DNA from 2 places in the Pantoea sp. X-Soil-MYKO-1785 genome. Region 1 is predicted to be linked to the other one. Evidence: predicted binding sites of a transcription regulator. Region 1 holds the regulator's gene; the other holds the start of a gene.

Region 1 (14,658 bases):
GTCTGATGCTGCTGCACAATAGCGGCAATCAGCGACGGCATCACCAGCATGTGGTGAATGTTGTTGCGATAGTAGGTCATCAGCACCGCCTGCTCACGTGGCAGGATGATGATGTCGCCAATGCTGTCTTTCTCGCTCTCAAACTTATTCATGCCCATCGCATGATCCAGCAGCGCCTCTGCGGAGAGATCGGGCACCGTGGCGTTGGCTGAATAAGGCACGTTACGCAGCAGCTGGGTATAGCACTCAAGCTGCTCAATCAGCTGTTCGCGGGTTAGTGAGCGCTGACGTGAGGCGAGTAGCGCGGTGACGCACAGGTTCATGGCGTTGGCCGCACCCGCTTCATTGATACGTACCATTAAGCTCGCCGCAATGTCGTTCACGGTAGGGGTTAACCAGCTTGGACGCTGCGGTTCGATAGGATCGATCGACTCACGCCATTCCGGCACCCGCTTGTTGAGATAGTTAACCAGCGGCAGCGGTTCGCCAAAGTTAACGTAGCCCTGGCCGAGGTTGCGCAGCTTACGTAAGCCATGCAGCATCTGCATGAAGCCCTCTTTCTCTTTCGCCGCACCGCGTAGCTCTTTGGCGTAGGTACCCACTTCCATCACGTGCTCATAGCCGATGTAAATCGGCACCAGGGTGATTGGGCGATTACCGCCGCGCAGCATTGCCTGCAGGGTCATGGCTAAGGTGCCGGTTTTCGGATCGAGCAGGCGACCGGTGCGTGACCGTCCTCCTTCAACAAAATATTCAACTGAGTAACCGCGGGTGAACAGCTCACCGAGATACTCACGGAACACCGTGGCATACAGTTTGTTGCCTTTGAAGGTACGACGAATAAAGAATGCGCCCAGACGACGGAAAATCGGGCCGGCTGGCCAGAAGTTGAGGTTGATACCGGCGGCAATGTGCGGCGGCACCAGTCCCTGATGATAAAGCACGTAAGAGAGCAGCAGGTAATCCATGTGGCTGCGATGGCAAGGCACATAGACGATTTCATGGCCATCCTGCGCCAGCTGACGGACTTTTTCGCCGCCATTAACGTTGATGCCCTGATAGAGCCGGCTCCAGAGCCAGCCCATGACGCGGTCGGTGACGCGAATCGCCTCATAGGAGAAGTTCGCCGCGATCTCTTCCATCATCTCAACCGCATTTTGCTGCGCTTTTTCATGGGAGATTTTTTTGCTGCGCGCTTCGTCTTCTACCGCTTTTTCAATCGCTTTGGATTGCAGCAGACGATTAAACAGATCCTGACGTGCCGGTAAGCGTGGGCCAACTGCCGCCAGCCGCTGACGGGCGAAATGAATGCGCGCCACCCGGGCCAGTTTCTGGGCGATTGATTGGTCGGTGCCGTGTTCGGTTGCCATACGGCGCAGCGAAACAGTCGGCGAGAAACGGACAAAACTGTCGCGTCCATGCCAGATTACCGCAAAGAATTTCTGCACACCGTTCAGCACCCGCAGGTGCGGCGTATCTTCGCCCTGAACCTCACGGCCTGGCGCCCGGCCAAACATCACCGTCACCGGCAGCATCTGGATATCCAGCTTGGGATTATTGCGGTGCAGGTCCAGGTAATCGTGAAAGATTTTCACCGATTCAACGCTGGGGACAAAATAGGGGAACACACGCGGGCCATCGTGGATAAAAACGTGGCGCGGCAGCAGCGAACCATCAATCTCCAGCGGAGAAAGCGGGTCGGGCAGATGATGCCGCAGGCACTGCGCGCGTAAAGTCAGTAAGTCCGCCTTCGAATCGTAAGGCAAAACGTACATAATGGGCCGGGTCGGGTCCAGACCATGTTCAGAAACGGGATCGGCCGGAATGGCCTTACTCTTTACCAAAAAGGACAATGGTAAATTCAGTAATTTGTAATAAAGTTTACGCCAACCTGACATAGACAACATGAAGCCTCTTGTTAGCAAAGCGCCGCAAGCATACCAGAAAGCGCAGCGAAGATCTGTGGTGGTGCCAATTGCACGCAGCCCAGACATTGACGTCAATCCGATGAAAGGGTTCCACTTACTATGGCAAATAATGCCACCGGTTTTGTAAGAATAGTGAAAGCCGCAGGTTATTCATGGCAGGGCCTGCGCGCCGCCTGGCAACACGAAGCCGCTTTCCGCCAGGAGGCGCTGGCCGCGCTGGCCGCCATTATTGTCGCCTGCTGGCTGGATGTCGATATCGTCTCCCGCATTCTGATGATTGGCGCTGTGGTGCTGGTGGTCATTGTCGAAATCCTCAACAGCGCCATTGAGGCGGTAGTGGATCGTATCGGTCAGGAGCGCCACCCTTTGGCCGGACGGGCCAAGGATATGGGCTCCGCGGCGGTGCTGATCAGCATCTTACTGGCACTGTTTGTCTGGATCGCGCTGCTTTGGTCGCATTTGCGATAAGCCTTCCACAACGCGTCAGATGGCGCGTTTTGCCTGAGAATCGGTTTCCATTTCACCAATACCTGTATATACTCACAGCGACTGTATAAACAACCAGGGGGCGGGATGAAAGCATTAACCAGCAGGCAGCAGCAGGTCTATGACCTGATTCGCGACCATATTACTCAAACGGGCATGCCGCCTACGCGTGCAGAAATTGCCGCGCAGCTGGGTTTCCGCTCGCCGAACGCGGCAGAAGAGCATCTTAAGGCACTGGCACGTAAAGGGGTGATTGAGATTGTTTCTGGCGCCTCACGCGGTATTCGCCTGTTGATGGAAGAAGAAGCGTCTGAAGGTCTGCCGTTGATTGGCCGGGTTGCTGCCGGTGAGCCGATCATGGCGCAGGAGCACATCGAAACCCATTACAAAGTGGATCCGGGCCTGTTCAAACCTTCTGCTGATTTTCTGCTGCGCGTCAGTGGAATGTCGATGAAAGATATCGGGATTATGGATGGCGACCTGCTCGCAGTACATAAAACCCAGGACGTGCGTAATGGCCAGGTTGTGGTGGCCCGCATTGATGATGAAGTAACGGTTAAACGCTGGAAGAAGCAGGGTGCTATTGTGCATCTGCTGCCTGAAAACAGTGATTTTGAGCCAATTATCGTCGATACGCGCGCTCAGTCGCTGACGGTCGAAGGTCTGGCGGTCGGTGTGGTTCGCAACGGCGAATGGCTCTGAGTCTGACATAACCACGCATTCGTAGCGTCTGATGCTATTCTGTCTGCCCTAATTTTGTCGCTGCTGCTCCCCTCTCTGCAGCGGCACCGAGCACGGAACTGCGAATGCGTTTTTTAACGGCTACCGACAAAAACCTCTGGCGGCTGGCGCTGCCGATGATCCTTTCTAACATCACCGTTCCTTTACTGGGAGTGGTCGATACTGCTGTCATTGGTCACCTCGACAGCCCGGTCTATCTTGGCGGGGTTGCGGTCGGTACGACAATCACCAGTTTCCTCTTCATGCTGCTGCTGTTCCTTCGAATGAGTACCACCGGCCTGACGGCGCAGGCTTTTGGTGCCGGCGATAAATTGGCACTGGCACGTGCGCTGACCCAGCCTTTAATCATTGCGCTGCTGGCTGGCGTGCTGTTCGTCTGCCTGCGTTCGCCAATCGCTGCGTTGGCGACCGATCTGATTGGCGGCGATGCCAGCGTTCTGCAACAGGCGACGCTGTTTATTCAGATCCGCTGGCTGAGTGCGCCCGCCACTCTGGCAAATCTGGTGATCCTTGGCTGGCTGCTGGGCGTGCAGTACGCGCGTGCGCCGGTCATCCTGCTGGTGATCGGCAATCTGGTCAATATTGTACTCGATCTGTGGCTGGTGATGGGCCTGCACTGGGGTGTGGCAGGCGCGGCAACCGCGACCGCACTGGCAGAGTATATAACGCTGGCCGTCGGTGCGGTGATGGTCTGGCGGGTATTGAAACTGCGTGGCATCACCCCGGCAATGCTGAAGCAGAGCTGGCGCGGTGACATGAAGCGGCTGCTGCGTCTTAATCGCGACATTATGCTGCGTTCGTTAATGCTGCAGCTCTGTTTTGCCTCGCTGACGGTGCTGGGCGCACGCATCGGTCCGCAGGTGGTGGCGGTGAACGCGGTATTGCTGATGTTTATCACCTTTACCGCCTATGCGCTGGATGGTTTTGCCTACGCGGTTGAAGCCTTCGCCGGTGAGGCGCATGGTGCGAAGGATGGCAGCCGGCTGCTGCGCGTCTGGCACTCTGCCTGCCGACAGGCGCTGGTGGTGGCCTTGCTGTTCTCATTGATTTATGCGTGTTTCGGTTCGCACATCGTGGCGCTGCTGACCTCGATCGAACAGCTGCAACAGGCGGCCGATCGCTATCTGATATGGCAGGTGATCCTGCCGCTGGTGGGGGTCTGGTGTTATCTGCTGGATGGCATGTTCATCGGTGCAACCCGCGGCCGGGAGATGCGTAACAGCATGGTGGTGGCGGCACTCGGTTACTTCCTGACGCTACTTAGCGTCCCGCTGCTGGGCAACCATGGCTTGTGGCTGGCAGTTAGCGTTTTCCTGGCGCTGCGTGGTCTGTCGCTATGGCTGATCTGGCGTAAACACTGGCAGCAGAACAGCTGGTTTAACGCCTGATAGCCGGCCTCTGACGCGCTCAGGCTACAGATTATTCTGTATTGTTTCGGCAAACCTAAAATCTTCTACTATAATTAACCGTAAGCAGCGCAGTGAACCAGCGCTTTATATCGTCATTTTGTTTTCTTTCAAGATAAATGATGTAACCAAAGGATGACATAGAGGTCTGCCATGAATAAAGATCAAGCGAGCGGCAACTGGAAGCAATTCAAAGGCACAGTGAAAGAGAAATGGGGCAAGCTGACCGACGATGATATGCAGGTTATCGAAGGCAAACGCGATCAGCTGGTCGGAAAAATTCAGGAACGTTACGGCTATGCCAAAGAAGATGCAGAGCGCGAAGTAACAGACTGGGAAAGTCAGAACAAAGATTACCGCTGGTAATCACACAGATTTACGGATAAAGCTCCTACCCCCCGGTACGCTCATACCGGCACCCGCACAAGGATGTGCACATTACCCGCGTTTTCCCCGCTTTTTACCTTCACTTTGATGATCGTGCTGACAACTTTCATGATGGGTGCAGGCTTCGACTTCGACACAATTCTCACATAATCCATGTGCTTCAATCACGCTGTGACGCAGAGCAAATTGCGCCTCTCCAGCCAGCGTCGCAATAATCTTCTCTACTCCCTGCGCCTGCTTTTCGGTTACTGCCGCACAGCGATCGCACACCAGCATTACTGATGTGTGTGCCGGTGCCTCGAAATGGTGACACATCACATAGCTGTTATTGGACTCTACCCGGTGGATAAAGCCCTGTTCCAGCAGGAAGTCCAGCGCCCGATAGACCGTAGGTGGCTTGGCCTGAGGTTCGCTAACCCGAAGTTGATCCAGCAGATCATAAGCGCTGATCGATCCTGGCTGCTCAGCCATTAATCGTAACACTTCAGCCCGCTGCGATGTCAGACGCACACCGCGCTGCAGGCACAGTTTTTCCGCCTGGGTCATTATTTGCTGTGACGTCATGTTTGACATGGAAACTCTCCGCTGGATAAGTGATGTTATTTTATCACACAAATTTTTGCGGCGCAGAGGTTGGTTGTTGCCTGATAAAACAGCAAATTCTGCTCGGACGTCGATCAAAAACGCGAGTTCATCCGCAGGCGAGGCCGCTATCAGCCCCAAATCAGATCCACTCGTCGACCGGCTAAGGTGGCCTTTGTCGCGCTTTTGCTTTGCATCTCACTGAGTTAAGAAGTAATGTTCAGAAAGACTTAAGAAATGTCTGGTATTATTTTATTTATTATCGGGTATTTTGAACAAAAATAATGTTTTACTGATTGGAAAACGTCCAATCCTTTGAATTAAGCGACTGTTTCCTTTGAATTCACAGCAATAACGCGTTAGCCAGGGTTCACAATAGGGCTAACAAACTATTCAGTCGTTGAATGTTTCAACGGCACTTTCTCAGGTGATGGCAGGCAAATGGTGAAAAAATCCGCTCAACGCTCAGCGCTGAAGTACACCGCTGTAGTGAATGCGCTTTTCCTTTCTTCTTCCGCCATGGCGGCGGGGACCTGGTACGATGCACGCAATGACGCCATGGGCGGAACCGGCGTTGCATCTTCTCTTTATGGCTCAGCCGTGCTGGCCAACCCGGCTTTAATGACACGAGCCAAACCCGACGATAGCGTCAGTATTATTTTCCCTTCCGCCGGTATTCAGGTCACCGATAAAGATCACCTGATCGACAAAGTGGATGACATCACCGATACCGTTGATCGCTACCGCGAGGTGATCGGTAACCTGACCTTCGCCGATTATCTGCGGGGCTATCCTGAAGTGCGCGCTGCCTCAGGCGATGTCGCCAATCAGCTCAGTGATTTGCGCGGCAACAAAGCGGACGGCAACGCCGGGGTGGCGCTGGCGGTCACTATTCCCAACGAGACGCTGCCTTTCGCCTTTATCACCAAAGCCTATGGAACAGCACACGTGCGGGCCAACGTGGTCCAGAGCGATATCGACTATCTGCGTGGTGTTGCTAACGGCACGGTGCTTCCTCGTCCGGGCGACCAGAATAACCTGCGCTCCAGCGCCAACGGTTTAGCGGCGCTGGTCACCGACTATGGCGTCGCACTGGCACATGAGTTCACCATTGCCGGTCAGCCGGTGTCGGTGGGCGTCACGCCGAAAGTGCAAAAAACCTGGCTGTATAACTACACCGCCAGCATTTACAACTATGACAAAAGTGACATCAACAATAGCCAGTATCGCAGTACGGATACCGGCTTTAACGTTGATGCCGGTCTGGCGACCACGTTTGCTGAAAACTGGACGCTGGGCATCACCGGACAAAACCTGGTATCCCGCGATCTGCAGACCAAAGAGGTCAACGGCTTCCGCGATACTTATCAGATCCGTCCACTGGTCACCACCGGTCTGGCCTGGGATAAAGGCCCGTTCACCGTGACCGGCGATGTCGACCTGACCGAAACCAAACGCTTCAAAACGCAGGAAAACAGCCAGTATGCGGCGGTGGGTGCGGAATATCGGGTGCTCGACTGGTTACAGCTGCGTGCCGGTTATCGTGCGGATATGCGTTCGAACGATGAAAATGTCGCAACCGCCGGTTTCGGCCTGTCACCGTTTAACAAAGCGGTGCATCTGGATCTGGCTGGCTCGGTTGGAGCGAATAATACCTGGGGCGCGATGATGCAGCTGGGCTTCAATTTCTGATCTTCTTTCATGCCGCAGTTCGGGGCGGGCGATGCACTATCGCCCGTCCTTGTGTTATCCTTGCACAGAATTCAATCACCCTCATTTACCGGATTGCCTGCGCTTCATGACCGATACTTTTTCTTCGCAACGTTTCTCGATTGCCCCGATGCTCGACTGGACCGATCGCCACTGCCGCTATTTTCATCGTCAGCTGACCGGCGATACGCTGCTCTACACCGAAATGGTGACCACCGGCGCGATTATTCATGGTAAGGGCGATTACCTGGCCTATAGCGAGGATGAACATCCGGTCGCCTTACAGCTGGGTGGCAGCGATCCTGCGGCGCTGGCGCACTGCGCCCGTCTCGCAGAGCAGCGCGGTTACGACGAAGTGAATCTGAACGTCGGCTGTCCCTCTGACCGGGTGCAGAATGGCCGCTTCGGGGCCTGCCTGATGGCAGAAGCCGATCTGGTCGCTGACGGCATCAAAGCGATGCGTGATGTGGTGTCGATTCCGGTGACGGTAAAAACGCGCATCGGGATTGATGAACAGGACAGCTATCAGTTTCTGACCGATTTTGTCGGGACAGTGGCCGAGCGCGGCGGATGCGAGACGTTTATCATCCATGCGCGTAAAGCCTGGCTGTCTGGCCTCAGCCCGAAAGAGAACCGCGAAATTCCACCGCTTGATTACCCACGGGTTTATCAGCTGAAGCGGGACTTCCCACACCTGACGCTGGCGATTAACGGCGGTGTGAAAACGCTGGAAGAGGCGCAAACCCACCTGCAGCATCTTGATGGCGTCATGATGGGGCGTGAAGCCTATCAAAATCCTGGCATTCTGGCGCAGGTAGATCAGCAACTGTTTGGGCGTCAGCATCCGGCGGCCGATCCGGTGGCGGTGGTCCGCGCCATGTACCCCTATATTGAAGCCGAACTGGCGAAGGGCACTTATCTGGGCCATGTGACACGTCATATGCTCGGTCTGTTCCAGGGGATCCCGGGAGCACGCCAGTGGCGACGCCACCTGAGTGAAAATGCCCACAAACCTGGCGCGGATGTGCGCGTACTGGAAGCCGCACTGGCACTGGTGGCGGATAAAATTCCGCAGGAAGCCTGATCGACCTGTACCCAAAGAGACCAGCCGGCAATGGCTGGTTTTTTTTACGCCAGGTTTTGGTTATTTTGACTGTTCACCGGTTAATCAGACTGGCCTGTTATCAGCAAAAACAATCGCTTACAGATTGGCACGCTTCTTGTAAAGATCGTCACAATGAGTCTCAATAAGGAGCGCTAACGTGGAAATTTTATTTGTATTGGGTTTTTTCCTGATGCTGTTGCTAACCGGTGTTTCATTGCTCGGCGTACTGGCTGCGCTGGTGGTCGCCACGCTGGTAATGTTCGTCGGTGGACTGTTTGCACTTGTTATCAAAGTGTTGCCGTGGCTGGTGCTGGCAGTGGTCGCTGTCTGGCTGCATCGCGCCTTTTTCGGCGATCGTAATACGCGAGAATGGCGTAAGCTAAAGCGTAAGATCAATAACTTAGACCGAAAAGGCTGGCGTTAATTGCGGAGATGATCACAATTTGACGTTGTGCTTAGACAATACCTGCATTTAAACATATTTTTTACTTATGTTTTCTGGCAGGATAGTTGTCGTTGAGTCGAAACGAATTCATCGCCGCTGTCCCTACACCAGCGCGAACGAAAATAAAAAAAGAGAAGGGCTTCCTGCGGGAAGCCCTTTTTGTATGCTGAACGGGGTACCGGCTATCAGGGAATCAGCAGGCTCGACCCTTGGGTGGCACGGCTTTCCAGCATCTGATGCGCTTTACCCGCCTCCTTCAATTCAAACTTCTGCTGTTCCGGCACCTCCACTTTAATCGCGCCACTGGCCAGCAGCGAAAAGAGTTCGGCACTGGCGGTTACCAGCTCCTGACGGTTAGTGATGTAACCGAACAGCGACGGGCGGGTAACAAACAGCGAGCCTTTCTTATTCAGGATGCCCAGATCGACCCCGGTCACCGGGCCGGAAGCGTTGCCGAAACTCACCATCAATCCGTGACGACGCAGCGAGTCCAGCGACGCTTCCCAGGTATCTTTACCGACCGAGTCATACACCACGCCGACTTTTTTCCCCTGGGTGAGTTCGCTGACGCGTGCGGCGATATCCTCTTCGCGATAGTTAATCGTTGCCCAGGCGCCGGCATTCTTCGCCAGCGTCGCCTTTTCAGCTGAACCGACGGTACCAATCAGGTGCGCGCCCAACGCTTTTGCCCACTGGCAGGCAATCAGGCCGACACCGCCAGCGGCGGCATGAAACAGGAAGGTCTCATCCGCTTTGACTTTATAGGTCTGGCGCAGCAGATACTGAGTGGTCAGCCCTTTCAGGAAACTGGCGGCGGCCAGCTCAAAACCGATCGCATCGGGCAGGTGCATCAGCCGATCTTCTGCCACGTTGTGCGCTTCACTATAGGCACCGAGGGCTGCCTGACAATAGACCACCCGATCGCCGGGCTTAAACAGCGTCACGTCACGGCCGACCCGGGTAACGACACCCGCCGCCTCAGTACCGAGACCGGACGGGAAGGCTGCCACCGGATAGAGGCCGCTGCGCAGATAGGTATCGATGTAGTTAATGCCGATGGCGCGATTTTCTACCTGCACCTCATTACCGGCAGGATCGGCAAGTTCAAAATCAGCCCACTGTAGAACGTCCGGACCGCCGTGCGCGTTGAACTGAATACGCTTTGCCATTCTGACTCCTGTGATTGTTTCATCATGAGGGTGAGGCGCGCACCCCAACTGAGGTATACTTGCGCGTCCCCACAGAACATCGGTAATGCATTCACTATGGCAGGAAATAAACCCACCAACAAATCGAACGAAACGCAGGATCGCCAGCTGGAAGGCGTGAAAATGCCCCCGCATTCGCTGGAAGCGGAGCAATCGGTGCTCGGTGGGTTAATGCTGGATAACGAGCGCTGGGACAACGTCTCCGAGCGCGTGGTCGCCAATGATTTTTTCAACCGCTCGCATCGGCTGATTTTTTCCGAGATGCAGCGGTTGCTGGAAAACAGCAAGCCAATCGACCTGATCACCCTCTCTGAATCGCTGGAAACCCGCGGCGAGCTGGAGATGGCAGGCGGCTTTGCTTACCTGGCCGAACTGGCGAAAAATACCCCCAGCGCGGCTAACATCGGCGCTTATGCAGACATCGTGCGTGAACGTGCAGTAGTGCGTGAGATGATTTCGGTCGCCAACCAGATTGCCGATGCCGGCTACGATCCGCAGGGCCGCAACAGCGAAGAGCTGCTGGATTTCGCCGAATCCAACGTTTTCAAAATTGCCGAAGCGCGCGCCAGTAAGGATGCCGGCCCGAAAAATATTGAGCAGATCCTTGAGGCGACCGTCTCACGTATCGAATCGCTTTATCAGACGCCGCACGATGGCGTCACCGGCGTGGATACCGGCTATCAGGATCTCAATAAGAAGACCGCGGGCCTGCAGCGCTCTGACCTGATTATCGTCGCCGCGCGTCCTTCAATGGGTAAAACCACCTTCGCGATGAACCTGTGCGAAAACGCCGCGATGCTGCAGGACAAACCGGTGCTGATTTTCAGCCTCGAAATGCCCAGCGAACAGATCATGATGCGTATGCTGGCGTCGCTGTCGCGGGTCGATCAGACCCGTATTCGTACCGGCCAGCTGGATGATGAGGATTGGGCGCGTATCTCCGGTACCATGGGCATCCTGCTGGAGAAGAAGAACATGTACATTGATGACTCTTCTGGCCTGACGCCGACCGAAGTGCGCTCGCGCGCCCGCCGTATCTACCGTGAAAACGGTGGCTTAAGCATGATTATGATCGACTACCTGCAGCTGATGCGCGTGCCTTCCCTGTCGGATAACCGTACGCTGGAGATAGCCGAGATCTCGCGCTCACTGAAAGCGTTAGCCAAAGAGCTGAATGTGCCGGTGGTGGCGCTGTCGCAGCTTAACCGCTCGCTGGAGCAGCGTGCCGATAAGCGGCCGGTGAACTCGGATCTGCGTGAATCGGGCTCGATCGAGCAGGATGCGGATTTGATCATGTTTATCTATCGCGATGAGGTTTACCACGAAAACAGCGATCTTAAAGGGATCGCCGAGATCATCCTCGGTAAACAGCGTAACGGCCCGATCGGCACGGTGCGGCTGACCTTTAACGGCCAGTGGTCGCGTTTTGATAACTACGCTGGCCCGCAATACGACGACGAATAATCTCTTCTTTGTGCTGTCATGCACGATCTGTGCATGACAGCCCCCATCATCAGAAAATAGTGTTGGACAACCCCGCCGATTATCGGGTTATCTGTAACAAAGCGACGCCAATAACGCTGTGGAAACGGAATGACTCACGTAGACGATTACGACCTTAAAATCCTGACTTTATTACAATCTAATGGCCGCCTGACCAATCAGGAATTAAGCGATCTGGTCGGCCTGTCGGCTTCACAATGCTCACGCCGCCGGATTAACCTGGAACAGGCCAATCTTATTCTTGGTTATCACGCCCGGCTGTCGCCGGATGCGATTGGACTGGGTATGGTCGGGCTGATTGAGGTGCGCTTAATTAACCATACTGCTGAATATGTCGACAGTTTTCATCGGATGGTGGAGCAGGAAGAGGCGATCGTCGACGCCTACAAAACCACCGGCGATGCCGACTATCTGTTGAAAGTGGCAGTAGCCGATCTCAATTCGCTCAGCGCCTTAATCAGTCAGCTGGTCGCTGGCCACCAGAGCGTTTCTCATGTAAAAACCTCGGTAGTGCTGGGACGAATGAAAGAGAACGGGCTGATGATGACTCCTGAGCACAAGACGCGCTAAAAAGGTGCGTATTGTGCCGTTTTGGTGCAAACTCGCGGCAAATAATGCAAAGAACGCGCACCAGAACAGATATTTGTGCATGAATTAACGGTTTTACCGAAACTTTTATCACAAAAACCTGCAATAAAGCGCCTTAGTTATCAATGGGATAATCGCTGGCACCATACCGGTGGCCGTCAAAGGCTGCCGGTATGGTGCGTTTTTTGCATCTGAACTGCATCATTTGCACTGAGATAACCCACATGGATAACGTTGCAGAACCCTCCCGCATTCCCCATTCCCGCATTGAAGATGCGCTGGCGATTGTGCTTGGTACCCTGATGGTCTCGTTCGGCGTCATTATGCTGAAACAGGCGGGCGCGCTGACCGGCAGTACTGCAGGCATCGCTTTTCTGATCAGCTACCTGTCGCCGTTATCCTTCGGCAGCGCCTTCTTTCTGATCAATATTCCGTTCTACTGGCTGGCGGTAAAACGCATGGGCTGGGAATTTACCCTGAAAACCTTTTGTGCCGTTGGGCTGGTGTCGTTGTTTACCCATCTGCATCCGCTGTTTGTCCATTTTTCCGCCCTCGATCCGTTCTATGCGACATTGTTCGGTAACGTCATCATGGGAATCGGGTTTATAGTGTTGTTTCGTCATAAAGCCAGCCTGGGCGGCATCAATATCCTGGCGCTGTGGCTACAGGATCGCTTTGGCATTCGCGCCGGCAAGCTGCAAATGGCGGTGGATACCTGCGTGGTGCTGGCCTCCCTGTTTGTGGTGAGCGTACCGATTCTGCTCGCCTCGATTGGCGGCGCGGTTATTCTTAATCTGATTATCGCGATGAACCACCGTCCAGGACGCTACCTGGTTTAATGACACTCTGTTACCCGAAGACCACTCATGGAGACCTACACCGTGTTTCAAAACGTTGATGCCTATGCTGGCGACCCGATTCTGTCGTTGATGGAAGCGTTTAAACAAGACCCACGCGAACACAAAGTTAACCTCAGTATCGGGCTTTACTATGACGAGCAGAGCATCATCCCGCAGCTGAAAGCGGTTGCGACTGCTGAACAGCAGCTGCACGCTGAGCCACAGCAGGCGTCGCTCTATCTGCCAATGGAAGGGCTGAACAGCTACCGCAGCGCGATTGCGCCCCTGCTGTTTGGTGCCGACCATCCGATGCTGCAGGCGGGCCGGATCGCCTCTATTCAGACGGTGGGCGGCTCTGGCGCGTTGAAAGTGGGTGCGGATTTCCTTAAACGTTATTTCCCACAGTCAGCGGTCTGGGTCAGCGATCCGACCTGGGAAAACCACGTGGCGATTTTCAACGGTGCCGGTTTCGAGGTGAATACCTATCCGTGGTATGACGCGGAGACCCACGGCGTGCGGTTCGATGCGTTTATCAGCGCGCTGAAAACCCTGCCGAAGCAGAGCATCGTTCTGCTGCATCCGTGCTGCCATAACCCGACCGGTGCCGATCTGACCGATGCGCAGTGGGATCAGACCGTTGAGGTGCTGAAAGCGCAGCAGCTGATCCCGTTCCTCGACATTGCCTATCAGGGCTTCGGTGCGGGTATGCAGCAGGATGCGTATGCACTGCGCGCCGTAGCTGCCGCGGGCCTGCCAGCGCTGGTCAGCAACTCCTTCTCGAAAATTTTTTCGCTGTACGGTGAGCGCGTCGGCGGCCTGTCTATTGTCTGCGACAGCGCAGAAGAAGCCGGCCGGGTGTTGGGCCAGTTAAAAGCGACCGTGCGCCGCAACTACTCCAGCCCACCGAATTTTGGTGCTCAGGTCGTGGCGCGAGTGTTAAATGATGATGCTCTGAAAGCGAACTGGCTGGCGGAAGTTGAAGCGATGCGCGTACGCATTCTGGCGATGCGTCAGTCGCTGGTAGAGGTGCTGAGCACCGCACTGCCAGGCAAAAACTTTGACTACCTGCTGAAGCAGCGCGGTATGTTCAGCTATACCGGCCTGAGCGCGCAGCAGGTTGATCGCCTGCGCAACGAGTTCGGCATCTATCTGGTCGGCAGCGGCCGGATGTGTGTCGCCGGCCTGAACAGCAAAAATGTGCATCAGGTCGCGGAAGCATTTGCTGCTGTGATGTAATCGCCGTTACGCTGTGTAAAGACCGCCGACCCTGTTCGGCGGTTTTTTATTTGCCCGCAGGGTTTACCTTTCGCCGACATGCTGCACACTTAAACGGGAGACCGTTTCAGGAAAAAGCTATGTGGCATCAACAAATTCTGACGCTTAGCGCGAAACCACGCGGATTTCATCTGGTCACCGATGAGATCGTCGATGCGCTTTCCGCACTGCGTAACATCAACACCGGCCTGTTGCATCTGCTGTTACAGCACACCTCGGCCTCGTTAACCTTAAACGAGAATTGCGACCCGACGGTGCGCAGCGACATGGAGCAGCATTTCATGCGGCACGTTCCGGAAGATGCGCCGTATCAGCACGACTACGAAGGACGTGACGATATGCCGGCGCACATTAAATCATCGACCTTAGGGGTATCATTGCTACTGCCGGTTCAGCGCGGACGTCTGGTGCTGGGCACCTGGCAGGGGATCTGGCTGGGCGAACACCGCATTGAT
Region 2 (14,658 bases), 1.1 Mb from region 1:
GTGATCTCAGCCACGGTCACGACCAGAATCGATTTCCTGCCCTGAGCGCAACAGAGATTGCGCCGTCTGTCCCGGCAGACTCACTGGAGAATACATCGCAATGTCAGTCAACGGTCGTATCCACTCGTTCGAATCCTGCGGTACCGTCGATGGTCCCGGCATCCGTTTCATCACCTTCTTCCAGGGCTGCCTGATGCGCTGCCTCTACTGTCACAACCGTGACACCTGGGATACTCACGGAGGTAAAGAGATCAGCGTCGAGGCGTTGATGGCGGATGTCCTCTCTTATCGTCATTTTATGAACGCGTCAGGCGGCGGCGTCACGGCGTCAGGCGGTGAGGCAATACTTCAGGCTGAATTCGTGCGCGACTGGTTCCGCGCCTGTAAAGCTGAAGGCATTCACACCTGTCTTGATACCAACGGCTTTGTCCGCCGCTACGATCCGGTTATTGATGAGTTGCTTGAGGTCACCGATTTAGTGATGCTCGACCTCAAACAGATGAATGATGAGATCCACCAGATTCTGGTCGGCGTATCGAATCATCGCACGCTGGAATTTGCCCGCTACCTGCAGAAAAAAGGTAAGCGGACCTGGATTCGTTATGTGGTAGTGCCCGGCTATTCCGACGATGATGATAGCGTGCATCGGCTGGGTGAATTTACCCGTGATATGGAAAACGTTGAGAAGATTGAACTGTTGCCGTACCACGAACTGGGCAAGCATAAATGGATTGCGATGGGTGAAGAGTACAAGCTGGATGGCATAAAACCGCCGACTAAAGAGACGATGGAGCGGGTTAAAAATATTCTCGCCAGCTATGGTCACGAAGTAATGTACTGATTAGCCAGATAACAAGAGAAAGGGAGCCGGTGGCTCCCTTTTTTAATGTCCTGCCCTCAGGCATGCGCCACCGGTGTGGCATGATGATTCGCTTTACGCAGCAGCATCACCAGATAGATCAATGCCACCGCCGCAATCATCACAAACAGCAGCCGGTCAGAGTAATTTTGCATCAGCATTGAGGTCATACCCGGCCCCACCAGACTGCCAACGGTATAGCTCATCAGCAACGCCTGATTCATTGCCACCAGTTCATGGTGCGCCACCGTTTCGCAGGCCCAGGACATCGCCACTGGATAGAGCGTAAAACCAGCCAGCCCCAGCACAAACAGTGCCGGTGCCATCGCGGCGTTGGTCAGCATCGCCATCGCACCCAGAATCACCACAAATACCTGCACCCGTAATACCAGCATGCGGCCAAAGCGGTCAGCCAGCCGGCCAATGGGCCACTGACCGACGATACCAGCACTTACCAGCAGCGCCATCCAGTAACCTACATTGGCATCGCTCATGCCCTGGTGCGACAAATAGAGAGGCATCAGGCCGTAAAGCGAACCCAGCACGATGCCTGAGATGATGCAGCCATTGATGCCTAAGCGCGAACTGCGACGACGCAACATAGGCCAGATGCGTCCTGGTGCCGCTTCAGGCGGTTCACTGCTGGCGGAAACACGGGTGAAGACCAGCGGCAATACCGCGCAAAACACCAGGCTGGTTACCCACGGGATCACGCTTAGCAATTCTGTCGACAGCTTACTGACCAGCAGTTGACCGGCCACGGTGCCGAGATAGTAGACAATCATATAGGCCGCCAGTAACTGGCCGCGATTTCGCACCGTGCCGCTGCACAGCAAGGCGCTCTCCACCACTACCCACATCAGCGCACAACCAACGCCAGCGATAAATCGCAGTGAACTCCACGCCCAGAAGCCCTCCATCATCGCCAGACAGATGGTCGCCACGGCAAACAGGCCGGTGGCGAGATAGTAGCTTCGGTTGAACCCGTACTGCCTGATTAACCAGCCAGCCAGCACTGTGCCCGCGAGGTTACCGGTGTAATAGGATGAACTGACGATACCCACTTGCCATGTAGTCAGTAAGTCATGGGTCAGCCACAGCGGAACCAATGTGTTAAGCACGGCGATCGAGACGGTCATTAACAGCAGGCCGCAAAGCAGCAATATCACGGGGCGTGACCAGGTTGACATAGGGGACAGGAACCAAAGCAAATGAAGGAAATTGCGCGCAGTTTGCCACTGGCTTTTTTAAAGTCAATGGGCAGAAATTTGGCGCAGCACATTTTGCTGCGTCACAATTTAATTTACTAATCTTCAGTGGGTTACAAACAGACTAAGCGGCAGAGCCACAAATGCTATCTCTCTGAAAAACAGGATTTTTAACCCATTCAGCTGCACTGATATCGATAACGTTTATTTGTGATAAGTTCCTAAGAAGAACTAACCCTGCGCAGGGATAACAGACATAAAAAAACCCGGCCGAAGCCGGGTCTGCTATTCAGTGCGGGCTTAGCCGATAATCTCAACACCGTTCATGTACGGACGTAAAACCTCAGGCACCACGATGCGGCCATCCTGCTGCTGATAGTTTTCCAGCACCGCCACCAGCGTACGACCCACTGCCAGGCCTGAGCCATTCAGGGTATGAACCAGACGCGGTTTCTTATCCTGCTTGCTGCGGCAGCGCGCTTGCATACGCCGCGCCTGGAAATCGCCCATGTTGGAGCATGAGGAGATCTCGCGGTAGGTATTCTGAGCCGGTAACCAGACTTCCAGATCGTAGGTTTTAGTCGATCCAAAGCCCATATCGCCGGTACAGAGTAAAACCTTACGGTAAGGCAGGTTCAGCAGCTGCAGAACTTTCTCGGCGTGGCCGACCAGCTCTTCCAGCGCATCCATTGACTGTTCCGGCGTTACGATCTGCACCATCTCGACTTTATCGAACTGATGCATACGGATCAGGCCGCGAGTGTCACGGCCATAAGAACCGGCTTCAGAACGGAAGCAGGGAGTATGCGCAGTCAGCTTAACCGGCAGGCTCTCCTCTTCAAGAATCTCGTCACGCGCCAGGTTGGTCAGCGGGACTTCCGCCGTCGGGATCAGTGCATAGTGGCTGCTGTCTGATTCCTCTTCCAGCGGACGGGTATGGAACAGATCTTCACCGAACTTCGGCAACTGACCGGTACCGTACAGCGTTTCATGGTTGACCAGGTAAGGCACGTAGGTTTCGAGATAACCGTGCTGCTCAGTGTGCAGGTCGATCATGAACTGACTCAGGGCGCGATGCAGACGCGCGATCTGGCCCTGCATCACCACAAAGCGTGAACCGGTCAGCTTCACGGCGGCCGCAAAATCAAGCCCTTTTGCCGCTTCACCCAGCTCAACGTGATCTTTTACCTCGAAGTCGAACTGGCGCGGTTCGCCCCAGCGGCTGACTTCCTGGTTTTCGCTGTCATCTTTACCCAGCGGCACTTCATCCGCTGGAATGTTAGGCAGCGCCAGCGCAAAGTCACGAATTTGATTCTGCAGTTCATCCAGTTCTGCTTTAGCGGCATCCAGGCGTTCGCCCAGCGCATTCACTTCCTGACGCAGTGGCTCGATGTCTTCCCCACGGGCTTTGGCCTGGCCGATGGATTTGGATCGTGCATTGCGCTCCGCCTGCAGGTTTTCTGTTTCGACCTGCAAGACTTTACGACGCTCTTCAAGCGTACGCAGCGTTTCCACATCCAGTTTAAATCCCCGGCGTGCCAGTTTTTCTGCGACTGCGTCTGGCTCGTTACGCAGCAGATTGGGATCGAGCATGCTTATCCTGTGTATTTAAAAGTTGATTGAAAGAAGGGGCTCATTCCAGCGGAATGCGTTGAAATCCTTGACCACATTACCGTAACGTCTGTTTCAGCGGTAGCGTTTTGTCGGGCTATTTTGATCCTGCTCAGCCAGCCAGCTTAGCTTTTCACCAATCTTACCTTCGAGTCCACGCTGAGTAGGGACGTAATAGCGCGCCTGCGCCATTTCAGGTGGGAAGTAGACTTCGCCCGCCGCGTAGGCGTTCGCCTCGTCATGGGCATAGCGGTACTCTTTGCCCAGGCCCATCTCTTTCATCAGTTTGGTCGGAGCGTTACGCAGGTGTTCCGGCACGTCATAATCAGGCTGGTCGCGAGCATCACGCATGGCTGCTTTAAACGCGGTATAGACTGCGTTGCTTTTCGGTGCGCAGGCCAGATAGACGATCGCCTGAGCAATGGCGCGCTCCCCTTCCGCCGGGCCAACGCGGGTAAAACAGTCCCAGGCCGCAATCGCCACCTGCATGCCGCGCGGATCGGCATTGCCGACATCTTCAGAGGCAATCGCCAGCAGACGCCGTGCCACGTACAACGGATCGCCGCCAGCGGTGATAATCCGCGCGTACCAGTAAAGTGCAGCGTCCGGCGCAGAGCCGCGTACTGATTTATGCAGCGCCGAAATCAGATCGTAAAAGCGGTCGCCTTTGTTATCGAAGCGTGCTGAACGTTCGCCCGACACCTCATTCAGCAGTTGCGGCGTCAGTTCGCGCTGACCCGACGCGTTGGTTTCGGCCATGTCGGCCATCATCTCCAGCGTATTCAGCGCTCGACGTGCATCGCCATTGACCAGTTCAGCGATCATCCGGCGGGTATTCTCTGGCAGCACAATGTCGCTATTGCCATAGCCACGCGTTTTATCCTGCATCGCCTGATCCAGCACCTGCTCGATATCGTCGTGGGTCAGCGATTTCAACAGATAGACCCTGGCACGCGACAACAACGCTGAGTTCAGCTCAAACGAGGGATTCTCGGTGGTGGCACCGATAAAGGTGATGGTGCCATCTTCGATATGCGGTAAAAATGCATCCTGCTGGCTTTTGTTGAAGCGATGTACCTCATCAACGAACAGAATGGTGCGTCGCCCGACCTGTTTGCTCTGGCGGGCACGCTCAATGGCTTCACGAATCTCTTTGACGCCGGAGGTCACCGCCGAAATGCGCTCCACATCGGCATTGCCATAATGCGCAATAATTTCAGCCAGCGTGGTCTTGCCGGTCCCGGGTGGCCCCCACAGAATCATCGAGTGCAGATGGCCTGCTTCAATGGCACGCGGCAACGGCTTTCCGGCACCCAGCAGATGCTGCTGACCAATGTACTGTTTCAACGTTTCTGGCCGCATACGCGCGGCCAGAGGTTTGAAATTTTCAGTGGAAAAATCCAGGGACAGGTTACTCACTGTGACCTCACTGACGTTGATCGTCCACCGTTACGCCTTTAGGCGGAGTGAACGTAAATTTATCCGGGCTGATCGCGCCATTCTGCTGGCTTTTCAGCTGGTAATCGCTGCGCTGACCATCCTGTTCAATGGCGCTGAAGCGGTTAATGGTTCCGCCTGGCGTTACCTGAATAGTGAACTGTTTCAGGTTGCCGTCGCTGTTTTTCGGCGTCAGCTCGAAGTTGTCGCCCTGCTGTTTGATGTTGTACTGCTTCCAGTCATTAGACTGATTGCGGGCAATCAACATAAACGGGGTATTGCTGGTCGCATTCTGCAGCAGGCTGACGGTCGCCTGTTCAACAAAAGGATTGTAGAACCACAGCGATTTGCCGTCGGAAATGATGATGCTTTCATCCGGGGCGGTCATGTGCCAGTTAAACAGGCTGGGACGTTTTACCCACAGCTCGCCTTCCCCATCCTGCACGTTAGCACCGCTGCTGTCGGTCACTTTTTGAGTAAAACTGGCGTGGAAGCTGCTGACCTTGTTCAGGCGCTGTTGCAGATCACTGGAAGCATCAGCCAGGACGCTGGCTGAAGAAAAGGTGGCCAGCAGGCCAAGAGCGATTACGCGTAATTTCATCTGCTTCAATTCCTTATTTAAACGTTCCCATGAATAGCTGCATTAAGCCTGGTCGCCATTCCGCCATCAGAACAGGAGAATAAACCGAAAGCTCACTCAGATATGGGGTTATACCGCGTAAAAACAATGAGCCAGTCAGAACTGGCTCATTGATTAATGTTGCAAAACGTATCGTCACACGTCACATATCGTGCGGCGGTGGCGACAGTACTTCACGGTTACCATTGTGTCCCGGTGCAGAGACAATGCCCTGCGCTTCCATCTGTTCAATGATACGTGCGGCCCGGTTATAGCCGATGCGGAACTGACGCTGAACGCCGGAGATAGAGGCGCGACGTTTGTCGACCACAAAACCCACCGCCTGATCAAACAGCGGATCAAGCTCTTCATCACTGTCGATGCCGCCGCCGCCTTCGCTCTCTTCACCCGCGGTGATACTTTCAATGTATTGCGGACGACCGCGCGCTTTCCAGTCCTGAACCACAGCATGCACTTCCTGATCCCGGACAAACGCGCCGTGAACACGGACAGGCATAGACGAGTTTGGCGGCATGTAAAGCATGTCACCCATACCGAGTAACGATTCCGCGCCGCCCTGGTCGAGGATAGTACGGGAGTCAATTTTGCTCGACACGGTAAAGGCAATACGCGTCGGGATGTTGGCTTTAATCAGACCGGTAATCACATCCACCGAAGGACGCTGCGTCGCCAGTACCAGGTGAATACCGGCGGCACGGGCTTTCTGCGCCAGTCGGGCAATCAGCTCTTCAACTTTTTTCCCGACCGCCATCATCAGGTCAGCAAACTCATCGACCATCACCACGATGTAAGGCAGTTTTTCCAGCACCGGCGGCGTCATGTCCATACTGTCACCCGGTTTCCAGAACGGATCGGGGATAGGACGGCCCATCGCTTCGGCCTGCTCAACTTTTTCGTTGTAACCGGCCAGGTTACGCACGCCCAGCGCCGACATCAGCTTATAGCGACGTTCCATTTCACCGACACTCCAGCGCAGCGCATTGGCGGCGTCTTTCATGTCCGTAACCACTTCAGTCAGCAGATGCGGGATGCCTTCATAGACTGACAGCTCCAGCATTTTCGGGTCGATCATGATGAAGCGGACTTCTTCCGGCGTGGCTTTATACAGCATGCTGATAATCATGGCGTTAACGCCGACTGACTTACCGGAACCGGTGGTACCGGCGACCAGCAGGTGTGGCATTTTCGCCAGATCGGCCACCACCGGCTGACCCGCAATGTCTTTACCCAGCACCACCGCCAGCGGTGAAGGATTGTCGCGGAACTTAGGACAGTCCAGTACTTCTCGCAGGTAAACTGTCTGGCGATGCTTATTCGGCAATTCCAGACCGACATAAGGTTTACCCGGGATCACTTCCACTACACGCACCGCCACGGTGGAGAGTGAACGGGCCAGGTCCCGCGACAGGTTGGAGATACGCGCGGCTTTAACGCCCGGCGCTAAGTCCAGTTCGAAGCGGGTAATCACCGGGCCAGGTGAAATGCCAACCACTTCTGCTTTGACCCGGTAATCGCCTAAGCGCGACTCAACCAGTCGGGCGGTCTGTTCCAGAGAGAACATATCGACCGGCTCTTCCTCTTCTGGCGGTGCGGTCAGCAGATCCAGCGAAGGCAGAGGAGTAGATGGTTTCTCCAGCGGCTGTTCGTGACGCATCAGGAACGGATGGATCAGACTTTCATGCAGCGTCGGCTTAGCCTCTTCAACCGGCGCGGCGGCCGGCGAAGTATATGCGGCTGGCTGTGGAGCCGTCGGTGACGCTGTGTGCGGCTGCGGTGCGGCAGGTGCCGTATAGGCGGACTGCTCTGGCGCGGCGGGTGCAAAAGCGCCCGGTGCTGGCGTCTGTGCGGCTGCCGGTGAGGCAGAGTACGGCGACGGCGTCGCAGCCGATGCGGTATAGGCAGACTGCTGCGGCGCGGCAGGTGCCGGCACCTGCGCGGCTGACTGAGGCGTTGAAACCTCACGCGTCTGCTGCCATGGCTCATGCGAGGCGGCAGGTGCTTCCGGTTCCGGGGTGGCGGCTATCGTAAACAGCGGCTCGACCGGCCCCTCGTCGACCAGATCTTTCATCGGTGAGAAGTCAAAAGCAGACGCCGTATCCAGATTAAATAGCGGGGCCTCTTTTTTCACTTCCGGCTCATACCGTTGCTGTTGCTGTTCGGCGAACTGGCGAGCCAGCGCGGCCTGCTGCTGCGCTTCCTGCTCATCTTCGTCGTCCTGCTGCCAGCCAGTGCCATAACGCTGCTGCTGTTCAGACTGGAATGCCTGACGCAGTTCAGCCTGCTGCATCGCCTCTTCCGCTTCCGCTTCTAAAGGTGCAGCCGAAACACTCTCTTCGGTTTTCGCTTTCTCTTCCGCCATCCGCTGAGAGGGCAACTTAATGCCATACGAGGCCAGCTCGCGTCGGGTGGGCAGTTTTACCGGATTCGGACGCGGCAGTGCCGGACCGATGCCCTGCTTAACCTGCGGATTGAGGGTGGCTTCAGGCGCCAGATCGAACACTGGCGCGCTGCGCGTCGCCGCCTCAGCAGCCGTGGCTACGGCTGCGGTCGGTGCGGCAGGTATGGATTGCGTATCACGCCAGTTACCCATCTTAGGTTCATTATCGTCATCAGCGTTGAACGACGATGAAGCGGGCGCTTCATCTGGCATTTCAAAGCGATATAACGGCGGATTCTCCGCTGGCGCGTGATGCGCAGACGTACCGGCTGCGGCGAATGCAGACTCAGTAGCGTGACTGGCTACCGGTGCAGCGCTTTGCGGTGCCGTATAGGCCGGAGAAGCAGCTGGCTGCGAGACAGGTGCAGAGGCTACGGGCGCAGGTGATGCCGCAGACGTTGCTGGCGCTGGGGACGTTGCAGACGTGGCTGGTGCAGAGACTGCCGCTGGGGCGATCTCCCCTTCTGCCGCTTGGGTGGTGGCCGCTACGGCCGCGCTGGTCGCCGCAGCAGCTTTCGCCAGCAGCGGATCCTGCTGAGAAAGTTCCGCCCCGGCAGCCGCACTGCGCGGTGCCGAGAGCAACACATCGTCATCATCGTCAGGGTCAGCAGCACGCAGCAGCGGCGCGTCAGTATGCTCGCGCGCTTCCGGTTCATCCTCTTCTTCCTGCCAGGGTTCATCGTGGCGCGACCGGTTACTGGCAAACGTCAGCACGCCCATCACCACGCCACCAATTTTTTCGGCGATAGCCAGCCATGACCAGCCGGTATAGAGCGTAATGCCGGCCGCCCAGACGCAGAGTAAGGCCAGCGTGCCGCCCGCCGGGCTAAACCACGGGGCAATCGCATTACTCACCAGGCTGCCGATCACGCCGCCTGAGGCGAAATACCAGATGTCATCTGCATTCAACGCCGCCATACCGCAGGTGGTGACCACCAGCGCCAGCACGCCGATCAGACGCAAGCCAACGGCGAAATAGTCAAAATAATCCTGGTTATCGCGCTGACGGAACGCAATCCAGCACAGGCCGAGGATCACCGGAGGAATGGCGTAGGCCATCACACCAAAGATGAAAAGTAAGGTGTCAGCCAGCCAGGCGCCAACGCTGCCGCCAATGTTGTGAATGGGTTCATGCCAGGCCGTTTGCGACCAGCTCGGGTCGGAAGGGTTAAAACTGACCAGAGAAACCATCAGGTAGATGGCAAAAAGCGCCACCAGGATGAGCAACGCTTCCAGCAGACGACGTCCACTGCTCAGCGATTGTAACGAAACGTCTTTATCTTCTGTGTATTCCTGGCTCAAGAGAACTCTCCAGGTGCCTGTAAAGTAAGAAGCAACAGCGTCGGGCTAGCCCGACGCTGGTCCTGTATGAATTCACAGGAGTGTACCGAAATCTCACAGGTTTTGCACCTGCCCCGCATTAGCGAGTTTTGATTACCAGCCGATTGCTTTGTTTAACCTCTTCCATCACCACGTAGGTCCGCGTGTCGTTTACGCCTGGCAGGCGCAGCAGGGTTTCACCCAGCAGTTTACGGTAAGCGGACATATCAGGTACGCGCGTTTTCAGCAGGTAGTCGAAATCGCCAGAAACGAGGTGACACTCTTGAGTTTCCTCAAGTTTTTGTACAGCGGCGTTAAATTGCTCAAACACATCGGGCGCACCACGATTCAGAGTAATCTCAACAAACACCAGCAGTGAAGCATCAAGATAATGTGGGTTTAACTGCGCGGTATAGCCAAGGATAAAACCCTGACGTTCGAGACGACGCACACGCTCAAGACATGGCGTAGGCGATAATCCTACGCGTTTGGAAAGTTCCACGTTTGAAATGCGACCATCTTTCTGAAGCTCATTCAGAATATTCCTGTCAATTCTGTCGAGGTCTTTCCCGGGGCGTTTCTTATTGTCTACCATTATTATTGTCTCTCTTAATTCCTTCCCTTTACCTGCCACGCCCTGAAAACGCTCATTGTTCGGGGCATTTCTGAAGTGAACTAACCGAGCCTGTGCGCTTTCACACTCATCCGTATGACGCATGTTGTCTGTCCACATCATGCGTCATTACCAATATCAGGCTGCATTTATTCGGTGTTGTGTGCAAAACAGGAGAGGAAACCCTGTTTTGTTCCGATTAATGTTATTCGCTTCTGATAATGTTTTCGCAAAAGCGCAGGCGATTGTCAAAGTAAAATGTCCAAATTCAGTACAAGATGCCAGACAGACCGCTGGGTATCTGTTTTTAAATGAGTATTTTTGAACTGCTGCACCAGCAAAAACCGATTTTTGCCCCCTTTTGGCGCAGCAGGCAGGCGAAAAGCGGACTCATCGTCTACGCCGTTTGCAGCTATCGTTAACAAAATTGCCTAAGCCTTGTCATTGCCGCTGGATATTCCCTACAATCGCAGGCTATGTCAGCCGAATGAAACTGAGGAACGCATGAGTACGGCCAAACACAGTAAGTTACTCATTCTGGGCTCCGGTCCAGCGGGTTATACCGCAGCCGTTTATGCTGCACGCGCCAACCTGAATCCGGTATTGATCACCGGCCTGGAAAAAGGCGGACAGCTGACCACCACCACCGAGGTGGAAAACTGGCCGGGTGACCCGCACGATCTGACAGGTCCATCGCTGATGGAACGCATGCATGAGCACGCCGAAAAATTCAATACTGAGATCATTTTCGACCATATCCACACGGTCGATCTACAGAATCGTCCGTTCCGCCTGACCGGCGACAGCGGTGAATACACTGCCGATGCGCTGATCATTGCGACCGGCGCCTCCGCCCGCTACCTTGGCCTGCCGTCGGAAGAGGCGTTTAAAGGCAAAGGGGTTTCCGCTTGCGCCACCTGCGATGGCTTCTTCTATCGCAACCAAAAAGTGGCGGTGATCGGCGGCGGTAACACCGCGGTGGAAGAGGCGCTTTATCTCGCTAACATCGCGGCGGAAGTGCACCTGATCCATCGTCGTGACAGTTTCCGGGCAGAGAAGATCCTGATTGATCGCCTGATGGAAAAAGTCCGCAACGGCAATATCGTGCTGCACACCCATCGTACACTGGAAGAAGTGGTAGGCGATCAGATGGGCGTTACCGGCCTGACGTTACGTTCAACCCTGAACAGTGAAGAGACCGAAGCCCTGGAGGTCGCAGGCCTGTTCGTGGCAATCGGCCACAGCCCGAATACCGCCATCTTTGACGGTCAGCTTGAACTGGAAAATGGTTACATCAAAGTTCAGTCTGGCCTGCACGGTAATGCGACCCAGACCAGCATTCCTGGGGTGTTTGCCGCGGGTGATGTCATGGACCATATCTATCGCCAGGCGATTACGTCTGCCGGCACCGGCTGTATGGCTGCGTTAGATGCTGAACGTTTCCTTGACGGGCTGGTTAAAAACGATAAGTAAGTTGTTAACCCTCTGATCTCAAATGTTCCGGGCGACTGTTTTTCAGTCGCCTTTTTTATTGCCCGCATGCTAGATTCTTGCGCCTGAACGGGATGAAAATGCCCGATTATTTTCATCGCTCATCGGCTCAACGCAGGGTCTCGCATGGACAAAACCCGACAGCAGCACCTCACCCGCTGGCTTCGTCAGCAACGTCATTTCGCCGGTCGCTGGTTGCGACTGAGCACGCTGCTGGGCGTGGTTAGCGCACTGTTGATCATTGTTCAGGCCGCACTGCTGGCTTCGCTGCTGCAGGCACTGATTGTTGAACAGCAACCGCGTGCTGCACTGGCCAGCGAGATGCTGCTGCTGTTGCTCTGTTTCATGCTGCGCGCCGCGATAAATTATGCCCGCGAACGGGTCGGTTACCGTGCCGGCCAGGCTATTCGTCAGGCATTACGTAAACAGGTGTTAGATCGCTTATCGGCGCTGGGTCCGGCATGGATTCAGGGCAAGCCCGCGGGCAGCTGGGCCACCCTGCTGCTCGAGCAAATCGAAGAGATGCAGGACTATTATGCCCGCTACCTGCCGCAAATGACGCTGGCCGTGCTGATCCCCTGCTGCATCTTGCTGGCGATCTTTCCGCTTAACTGGACGGCGGGTTTGATTCTGTTTGCGACCGCGCCGCTGATTCCGCTGTTTATGGCGCTGGTCGGGATGGGTGCAGCCGAAGCAAACCGCCGCAACTTTCTGGTGCTGGCGCGTCTGAGCGGTAACTTCCTTGATCGCTTACGCGGCCGCGAAACGCTGCGGTTGTTTCACCGCGGCGAGGCGGAGCAGCAGGCGGTGGCGGCAGCCACTACCGACTTCCGTCAGCGCACCATGGAAGTGCTTCGTCTGGCCTTTCTCTCTTCGGCGGTACTTGAATTCTTCGCCTCGTTAGCGATTGCCGTGGTGGCGGTTTATTTTGGTTTTTCTTATCTCGGCGAACTGCACTTCGGCGATTACGGCCAGGGCGTCACCCTGTTTGCGGGTTTCCTGGTGCTGATTCTCGCACCGGAATTCTTCCAGCCGCTGCGCGATTTAGGGGCGTTTTACCATGCGAAAGCGCAGGCCGTCGGCGGTGCCGATGCGCTCGAACAGTTCATGCAGGGCAGCCCAACCAGCGGCCCGGCGCAGGGTGACATGCCGTTTACTGCCAGCGCCCCGCTTACTCTTGCTGCGGTCGATCTGTTGGTCTTTGCGCCGGATGGCCAGCCGCTGTGTGGCCCGCTGACCTTTACCCTGGCGCCAGGCGAGCGCGTCGCGCTGGTTGGTCAAAGCGGTGCCGGCAAAACGGCCCTGATGAACGCCCTGCTCGGTTTTCTGCCCTACCAGGGCTCGCTGAAGGCGAACGGGGTGGAAGTCCGCGACATACGCCGTACTGACTGGCATCAGCAGCTCAGCTGGGTCGGGCAGAATCCTCAGTTACCGGCCGCCACGCTGCGTGACAATATTGTGATGAACGCCAGCTGGGATGCGGTACGCTTTGCCGCTGTGCTCGAGACCAGTGGCGTTAACGAATTTCTGCCACGGCTGCCACAGGGAATTGAGACACCGCCCGGCGATGGCGGCAACCAGCTGTCGGTCGGCCAGGCACAGCGCATTGCGGTGGCGCGCGCGCTCTACAAACCCTCGCATTTGCTGCTGCTGGATGAACCGGCAGCCAGTCTGGATGCGCTTAGTGAACGTCATGTGATGCAGGCGCTGAATCAGGCAGCTACCCAACAGACCACGTTGATGATCACCCATCAGCTTGATGCATTAAGCAACTGGCAGACGCTGTGGGTGATGGAGGCCGGCAAACTGGTGCAACAGGGTGACTGGCAGACGCTATCGCAACAAGCGGGCCCGTTCAGTCAGATGCTGAAACACCGTCAACAGGAGATTGGCTGATGTCCGCTCTACGTCCGTTTCTGCGCCTCTGGCTGCGTCACCCTTTTCGCCTGGCGCTGGGAGTAGTGCTGGCGATCCTCACCTTACTGGCCAGCATTGGTTTACTGACGCTCTCCGGCTGGTTCCTTGCCGCCTCATCAGTGGCCGGCGTGGCCGGGCTTTACAGTTTCAACTATATGCTGCCTGCTGCTGGCGTTCGCGGCGCAGCCATCATCCGCACCGCCGCCCGCTATGCTGAACGGCTGGTCAGCCACGACGCGACTTTCCGGGTATTGCAGCATCTGCGGGTGCATACTTTCAGCCGCCTGATTGCTCTTTCACCGGGCCAACTGTCGCGTTTTCGCCAGGCCGATCTGCTCAACCGTTTTGTTGCAGACGTCGATACGCTTGATCATCTCTATCTGCGGGTCATTTCCCCGCTGGCGGGTGCGCTGGTGGTAACGATGGTGGTTACCCTCGGCCTGAGTTTTATCGATTTGCAGCTGGGACTCACGCTGGGCGCTATCATGCTGGGCACGCTGATTATCCTGCCGGCGCTGTTTTATCGCCTTGGCTCACCAGCCGGGGTAGCCATTGCCGGTGGCCGGGCCCGCTGGCGCACCCAGCTGATGCACTGGCTGGCCGGCCAGGCCGAACTTACCCTGTATGGCGCTTCACCGACGTGGCGTAAACAGCTTGATGAGCAGGAACAGCACTGGCTGTGTGCGCAGGGCCAGCAGCTGCGGTTACAGGCTGCCGCGCAGAGTCTGCTGTTGCTGATCAGTGGCCTGACGGTGACCTCGCTACTGTGGCTGAGCGCGGGTAGCATCAGCGAACAGCAGTTACCCGGCGCACTGATCGCGCTGGTGGTTTTTTGTTCGCTGGCGGCATTCGAAGCGCTGGCCCCGGTTGCCGCTGCTTTTCTGCCAATGTCGCAGGTGATCACGTCGGCACAGCGGGTTAATGACATTATCGATCAGGTGCCGGCAATCACTTTTCCCGCACAGGGCCGCGCCCGGACCGGTAGCCTGGCGGTAAAGATTGAGCAGCTTGATTTCAGCTATCCCGATCGTCCGGATAAGGTGCTGAATCAGTTTTCGCTGCGGCTTAACGCGGGTGAGCACATTGCGCTGCTCGGACCGACCGGCTGTGGCAAATCAACCTTGC

Evidence for each region. Region 1 encodes LexA, which represses DNA repair genes until DNA is damaged. Its sites were predicted from a motif close to TNCTGTATGTACATACAGNA; they were not measured.
Region 2: the regulator LexA is predicted to act here: its motif matches at 9,555-9,574, upstream of AC6I8D_RS06485 (DNA translocase FtsK 4TM domain-containing protein).

What each region holds. Positions count from the first base shown of each region.
Region 1 is NZ_AP036000.1:288,694-303,351, forward strand. It holds gene plsB (glycerol-3-phosphate 1-O-acyltransferase PlsB) at 1-1,898, opposite strand, end outside; gene AC6I8D_RS01290 (diacylglycerol kinase) at 2,028-2,396, shown strand; gene lexA (transcriptional repressor LexA) at 2,502-3,116, shown strand; gene dinF (MATE family efflux transporter DinF) at 3,221-4,543, shown strand; gene AC6I8D_RS01305 (CsbD family protein) at 4,715-4,927, shown strand; gene zur (zinc uptake transcriptional repressor Zur) at 5,000-5,521, opposite strand; gene AC6I8D_RS01315 (conjugal transfer protein TraF) at 5,972-7,222, shown strand; gene dusA (tRNA dihydrouridine(20/20a) synthase DusA) at 7,329-8,324, shown strand; gene pspG (envelope stress response protein PspG) at 8,503-8,769, shown strand; gene AC6I8D_RS01330 (quinone oxidoreductase) at 8,976-9,959, opposite strand; gene dnaB (replicative DNA helicase) at 10,056-11,462, shown strand; gene AC6I8D_RS01340 (Lrp/AsnC family transcriptional regulator) at 11,592-12,071, shown strand; gene AC6I8D_RS01345 (YitT family protein) at 12,314-12,928, shown strand; gene AC6I8D_RS01350 (amino acid aminotransferase) at 12,971-14,164, shown strand; gene AC6I8D_RS01355 (secondary thiamine-phosphate synthase enzyme YjbQ) at 14,284-14,658, shown strand, end outside.
Region 2 is NZ_AP036000.1:1,387,696-1,402,353, reverse strand. It holds gene pflA (pyruvate formate lyase 1-activating protein) at 101-841, shown strand; gene AC6I8D_RS06505 (MFS transporter) at 898-2,049, opposite strand; gene serS (serine--tRNA ligase) at 2,368-3,660, opposite strand; gene AC6I8D_RS06495 (replication-associated recombination protein A) at 3,754-5,097, opposite strand; gene lolA (outer membrane lipoprotein periplasmic chaperone LolA) at 5,105-5,716, opposite strand; gene AC6I8D_RS06485 (DNA translocase FtsK 4TM domain-containing protein) at 5,898-9,494, opposite strand; gene lrp (leucine-responsive transcriptional regulator Lrp) at 9,613-10,107, opposite strand; gene trxB (thioredoxin-disulfide reductase) at 10,630-11,598, shown strand; gene cydD (heme ABC transporter permease/ATP-binding protein CydD) at 11,743-13,512, shown strand; gene cydC (heme ABC transporter ATP-binding protein/permease CydC) at 13,512-14,658, shown strand, end outside.